One region of the Effusibacillus consociatus genome, then DNA from elsewhere that is predicted to be linked to it. Evidence: riboswitches for the same ligand, from Rfam matches in the RefSeq annotation. Region 1 holds a riboswitch; the other holds the start of a gene.
What was found. A riboswitch is a leader RNA that binds a small molecule or an ion and turns the genes downstream of it on or off. The one in region 1 is predicted to bind glycine.
Positions count from the first base shown of each region.

Region 1 (3,416 bases):
TAATTTCTTTTGGCACGCCGATAATCATATTCGCAACATCCTTTCGTTGTACTGTCCCAAATATTTTTCTACTGCATTGTGAAATGATACATTTTGGGGACAAACGATTGATTTCTCGAACCCGGCGCCTTCTAAAACGATTCCTTTTTTAGTATCCGATCTTTGATCTCTTTCCCCGTTGGTGTCATTGCCAATCCACCCAAGGACGTTTCCCGCAATGTGACAGGCATTTTCTTTCCGATCTCGTACATTGCGGCGATCACCTCATCGCAGGGAATGCGGCTTGTGATACCCGCCAAGGCAATGTCTGCAGCGGAAAAAGCGATCGCCGTCCCGATGACATTTCGTTTGATACAGGGAACTTCCACGAGTCCGGCAACCGGATCACATACCAGCCCCAGCATGGATTTCAGGGCAATCGCTGTGGCGTTAACTGCTTGAACCGGCGTTCCGCCCTTTAATTCGACAATGGCTCCCGCGGCCATCGCGGTGGCAGATCCCACTTCCGCCTGACATCCTCCCGCCGCCCCCGATATGAACGCCCGGTTGGCGATTACATACCCGAGAGCGCTTGCGGTGAACAATCCCATCACCAACTTCTCGTAAGAGAGTCCGGCATTCTCACGCAGGGAGAACAGACATCCGGGAAGAATCCCCGCTGCTCCGGCGGTCGGAGTCGCAACGATTACCCCCATTCGGGCATTGGTTTCGGAAGTGGCAAACGAGAAACGCATCGCATCGACAATAAAGCTTCCCGAAAGGTACTCGCCTTTGTCCTTATAATGTCCCATCAGGCAGGCATCTCCGCCGGAGATTCCGCTTGGCGCCGTTGATCGGTCCGACACTCCTGCATCAACAGCGTCCTTCATTTTCATCAGACGCTGCTTCATCATTTCGATTATGGTTGCCTTGGAGCGGCCTGTCTTGCTTGCTTCCACATCGAGCATGACTTCGGCAATGCTCCTTTTTTTCCGTTCGCAGTGATCCAGGAGCTCCGCCATCGACTTAAAATCCATGCTGTATTCACCTACCTCACCTGAAATGTATCTTGCGTGTTAGATTTCCCTTGTGAAGAACAACTGAACGGGGCGCATTCAAAGGAATGTCAACCTGAATTTCATCAATCAAGAACACCTTGGAGAGTCCTCCCCCCAGGGATACACCCCCCACCACGACAGACTCTTTCCCCTTTTCCGCCCGGATGAGAACGGTGTTGGGATGGTCAAAATAGGGGCATTCTTCTTCCAGCCTGAACATCATCTTCATGCCATGCTCCTCAGCCAACTCCAACGCCTGTTTGATTCTCAAATCATCGGTGCCCATCCCCAACAATCCGCCAATAATTGCTTTATCCGTGCCATGTCCTCTGTAGGTTTGAGAAAAAGAGCCGAAGAATGTAATTTCTACCCGATCCGGTACTCCATTCAGAATCTGATATACAAAATTTCCAATCGTTACCGCACCGGCGGTATGAGAACTCGACGGGCCTACCATTATTGGACCAATAATGTCGAAACAACTGTTGTATTCCATACCAACACCCCTCCAGAACGACGCAGGATTTTAAATATCGACTAAAGAAAAGAAGGACAGAATAAGGGTAGAATGATCTACCCTCTCTGTCCTTCAAAATACAACAAGGACAGGAAAGGGTAGAGTTTCTACCCTTCTCTGTCCTTTTACCGGAAAGTTTAACTCCCTTCGTCTTCCGGGAGTTTTCCCCTTTGGTGGCTCATGGCTCTCTCCAGAGTGGCGTCCCGCTGCAGTCCTCTTTACCTGAGAGATTGGTCCCAAGGAATTTTTGGGACTTGCCCCTTCGGTGCCGAACGGTTGTTCGGTCTCTCCCACAGCAGTCATCCGCACCTATTCAGTTCCGTGAAATCTCATTCGTGTTGATTTGCTTTTATTATATCCCAACCGGTAAAAATTGAAAATATGATTTTCCGCCCATTCTAAGGGAATAAGATTTGATTGACGGACAGCAAAGAGACTGGTAGTATGCAATCAGGTCGGATGAACGTTTCGGAAATACCGCACATTTCGGTCAACCGTTACGGGACGAACCTCTGGAGAGACCCTGCTCAGGGCGCCGAAGGGGCAAGCGATTACGCGAAACTCTCAGGCAAAAGGACAGAGGAGTGCACGGACTTCAGTCGTCTTCTGCAGACGTTTTCTATTCGTGGCTTCTTTGACCATTCGCTTGAATGGTCTTTTTTTCATAACAAGCACATGATAAGGAGAGACACCATGGAACAACGAGCATTGATCACAGTTGTAGGGATTGACCGAATCGGTATTATTGCCGGGGTTACCCAAACATTGGCCACCAATAAGGTCAACATTCTTGATATCCGGCAGACAATTGTCGGGGAATTCTTTACGATGATCCTGGTAGCCGATCTGAAGCAATCGGTTTGTTCGATTCAGGAACTGCAATCGATTCTGGATGAAGTAGGCCTTGGGCTTGGTGTTAAAATTACCGTGCAGAGCGAAGAGTTGTTCCGCTCGATGCACCGGATTTAAGCGGGGTGAGAGCATGAGCTATACGGAACAGGAAGTACTGGAAACCATTCGCATGGTCGAAACGGAGCATCTTGATATTCGAACTGTCACCATGGGAATTCACCTCGATGATTGCCGTGCCGATACATTAACTGCGACAAAAAACCGGGTGCGGGACAAGATTCTTCGATATGCATCCCGTCTGGTTCCAGTCGTTCAAAGCATTGAACGAGAGATTGGAATACCGGTGGTAAACAAGAGAATTTCGGTCACTCCAATCGCCCACGCACTCCCCGGTTTTGATAAGGATGGCTATGTTGAAATCGCCATGCAATTGGATGAATCGGCCGCAGAGCTGGGAGTCGATTTTCTGGGTGGGTACTCGGCCCTTGTTCACAAAGGAATGACTCCTTCTGCCCAGGCGTTGATCCAATCACTGCCCGATGCCCTCTCCAGGACAAATCGGGTCTGTTCCTCCGTATCCGTCGCGTCCACCAAAGCGGGGATCAACATGGACGCAGTGTACCTGATGGGACGAACTATCAAAGACGTCGCAGAACAGACTTCCGATCGAAGCGGAATTGGAGCCGCCAAGCTGGTTGTGTTCTGCAATCCGGTCGAGGATAACCCTTTTATGGCGGGTGCCTTTCATGGGTTCGGGGAGCCTGATGCTGTCATCAACGTGGGAGTCAGCGGTCCGGGAGTTGTCCTATCCGCTTTGAAACGGTTGGAAAATGGCGCCGATTTTGGCACGATAGCGGAAACGATCAAACGCACCGCATTCAAGATCACCCGTGTGGGAGAATTGGCAGGCCGAAAAGCGGCTGCAGAACTCGGCGTACCTTTCGGCATCATTGACCTTTCCCTCGCTCCGACAAACGCCATGGGCGACAGTGTTGCACAGATCTTGGAGG
Region 1 covers NZ_JBHSHC010000128.1:13,063-16,478, forward strand. The annotation lists gene ald (alanine dehydrogenase) at 1-28, opposite strand, end outside; gene sdaAA (L-serine ammonia-lyase, iron-sulfur-dependent, subunit alpha) at 132-1,016, opposite strand; gene ACFO8Q_RS18585 (serine dehydratase beta chain) at 1,033-1,533, opposite strand; glycine riboswitch at 1,754-1,857, opposite strand; glycine riboswitch at 2,057-2,144, shown strand; gene ACFO8Q_RS18590 (ACT domain-containing protein) at 2,248-2,523, shown strand; gene ACFO8Q_RS18595 (PFL family protein) at 2,537-3,416, shown strand, end outside.

Region 2 (3,416 bases), on a different contig from region 1:
AATGCTGGTAGGCACCGGCTCCCAAGAAGGAAACATACTCTTCCAGGTTGGCATTCTTGTTGGCCATTGCGGCAAAATTCCGGTTTAATTCAATTTCCGACCAGGCCGGCGGAAGGTTCAGTTCCCTTTTTAACCTCACCGACTCGGGAATATCAGAAAACAGGTCTTCCACATTTTGAAGCCCCAGTGAATCGAGCATCGTCTTGCGGTCTGCTTCTGTGTTGGGGATATAGCTGTGCTTTTTCAATGTTTCGCCTCCAAAACTCCTTAATTTGTTTGAGGTTATTTACTTTGCTCTTTTATAAAATGGGGTCTTGACAATTACGCCTTTCACCGGTTTATTTCGGATAATGACGTCAAGCTCCTGACCGATTTTTGCATAGTCAGATTCGATCAATGCAAGTCCGATATTTTTCTTTACGGTCGGCCCCATGGTACCTGTTGTAACTTCACCAATCTTCCGCCCGTCAACCTGCACTTCATAGTGTGTGCGCGGAATGCCCCGCTCGATCATTTCGAAGCCTACAAGTTTGCGCTTCGGTCCTTCTTCTTTTTGCTTGGCCAACGCATCCCGGCCTATAAAGCCGCCCTTGTCGAGCTTCACAAACATTCCGAGACCCGCTTCCAACGGCGAAATGGACGAACTGATTTCCTGCCCGTAGAGAGGCAATCTTGCTTCAAACCGCAACGTGTCACGGGCTCCCAGACCCACAGGGACAATTTCTTCTGCTTTTCCTGCATTCAGAATGGCTTTCCAGAGATCTGCCGCATGTTCAGCATCGACATAGATTTCAAACCCGTCCTCGCCGGTATATCCGGTTCGGGATACGAGACATTTGTACCCTGCTGCGGTCACGTCCTGGGCAAACCAATAGTATTTGACCGTTGATAGGTCATAATCGGTCAGCTTTTGAAGGATCGATTCCGAAAGGGGACCTTGCAGCGCGAGTTGGGCTATCTGCTCCGACAGATTCGTGATCTCGACGTTTCCCGATGCGTTTTGCTTGACCCATTCAAAATCTTTCTCAATATTAGCCGCGTTCACGACCAGCAGATAATGGTCAGTGCCGAGCCGGTAGACCAGAAGATCATCCACACACCCTCCATCCGGATAGCACATAGGAGAGTATAATGCCTGGCCAATCTCAATTTTGGACGCGTCATTGGTAATCCAATTTTGGATATTGGACAATGCATCCGGACCTTTTACTTCAATTTCCCCCATGTGGGACACGTCAAACAGTCCCGCCCGGGTGCGAACCGCTTCATGCTCCTGCAAAATGCCGGAAAATTGAACCGGGAGTTCCCACCCCCCGAAGTCGATCGTTTTTCCGCCATACTCCGCATATACAGGAAACAACGGTGTACGTTTTAACTCTGCCATCATTCAACCCCCTAAAAAATCTTCCGAAAAATTGTTTTTCCAAAGTATGTTTCCCTTTTTTGGGCAAGAAAAAAGAGACACTTAGGGAAAATTTCCCCTAGTGTCTCTGTCCCCGCTACCTGAGAGTTCCCTTCAATTGAAGTTGCCCCTTGGGTGGCCTATGTAATCCGGCTCTCTCCAGAGTTGCGTCCTGATTGCGGTACTTCTGCCTGAGAGATTCATGGAGATTCGGGCAACCCCCACTTGCTCCTTCGGCGACGAAATGTCGTTCTCTCCCGCAACAATCATCCGCGCGTATAAAATTCCAAAAACTAGCACACTCTATTGCAGCATTATTATACCACAAGGGGTGAACTCCTTGAAACTGGATTCTTTAACGAACCCTCCGATCCATGAGGCACCGGAGTGCACCATAGATGATAATCTGTTCCAACAGTTCCTGGAAAGAGTAGAAAACGAAAATTGGAATCACTGGACCCTGTTCCAATTGATAAGGGAAGCCGAGGAAACAAAGGTGGCTCCTACCTTTGACCAATTGCTTTGCCTCGAGCACATTCCCGCGGTCGTCCCCTACCCGCATCAAGTGGCAACAGCCAAACGGGTACTCAATGAATTACAGGGTCGCGCCATACTCGCAGATGAAGTCGGCTTGGGAAAAACGATCGAAGCCGGTTTGATCATGAAGGAATATATCATGAGAGGTTTGGTAAAAAAGACTCTGATTCTCGTGCCCGCTTCTCTTGTTCTGCAATGGACCCGGGAGTTAAATGAAAAGTTCAATATAAAAGCGGCAGCCCAACGCAAAGAATGGTGTTGGACAACCTATGACGTAGTAGTAGCCTCAATCGACACAACCAAGCGAGATCCGCATCGGAGCATTGTCCTGGAACAGGATTGGGACCTGGTAATCGTTGATGAGGCCCACAAGCTCAAAAATCGGAAAACGAAAAACTGGGAACTGATCAATCAATTAAGAAAGAAATACTTATTGTTACTGACCGCAACTCCGATACAGAATGATATGAAGGAATTGTACAACCTGATTACTCTGTTAAAACCGGGGCAACTGGGAAGCGCCCAGCACTTTACATCCACCTTCATGGAAGAGAAACGCAAACCCAAAAACCCCGGTGAATTAAAAGATGCTTTGTCGCAGGTGATGATTCGAAACAAGCGCAGTGAAGGGGGCGTTTTTTTCACCCAACGAAAAGTGACTTCCATTCCGCTTGAACTCTCGCCGAAGGAACGCGAATTATACGATGCCGTTTCGTATTTTGTGAGAGAAGAATATTTGAAACGGCGGGCAGAACGAGGCAATGTCCTGCCGCTGATCACCCTGCAAAGGGAGATCTGTTCCACCCCTTATGCCGCAATGCCGACACTTGAAAGAATGCATAAGGACCCCAAAACATCCGACTCTTTAAAGACAAGAATCGAACAGCTGTATAAAATGTGCGGAGAAATCCCGCTCGAAGAATACACAAAAGGAAAAACCGTAATCGACATTGTGAGATCCTGCAATGACAAAGTGATTATCTTTACCGAATATCGGGCCACCCAGGAATATCTCATCTACATGCTCGAACAAGCGGGCATCCGGGCGATTCCGTTTCGGGGCGGTTTTAAAAGAAGCAAGAAAGATTGGATGCAGGATCTTTTTGAAAAAAGGGCTCAGGTGATGGTAGCAACGGAAGCCGGCGGTGAGGGGATCAACCTGCAATTTTGCAACCAGGTGATCAACTTCGACCTGCCTTGGAATCCGATGCGCATCGAGCAGCGGATTGGACGGGTTCACCGTCTGGGCCAGGAACGGGACGTATTTATCTATAATATGGCCACACGCGGTACGATTGAAGAACACATTGTGGATTTGCTGCAGGAAAAGATCCGTATGTTTGAGATGGTCATCGGAGAATTGGATATGATCATCGGCAAGCTGAAAATGAACAAAACACTCGAGAACGATATCATGGAATGGTTTGTCGAGTCCAGTTCGAAAGAAGATCTTGCCTCGCGTTTTGACCAGCTGGGA
Region 2 covers NZ_JBHSHC010000119.1:16,801-20,216, reverse strand. The annotation lists gene gcvPA (aminomethyl-transferring glycine dehydrogenase subunit GcvPA) at 1-247, opposite strand, end outside; gene gcvT (glycine cleavage system aminomethyltransferase GcvT) at 287-1,384, opposite strand; glycine riboswitch at 1,572-1,672, opposite strand; gene ACFO8Q_RS17375 (DEAD/DEAH box helicase) at 1,743-3,416, shown strand, end outside.
Region 2: it holds a riboswitch for glycine, as region 1 does, so the genes downstream of both, gcvT (glycine cleavage system aminomethyltransferase GcvT) here and ACFO8Q_RS18585 (serine dehydratase beta chain) in region 1, are expected to answer to the same signal.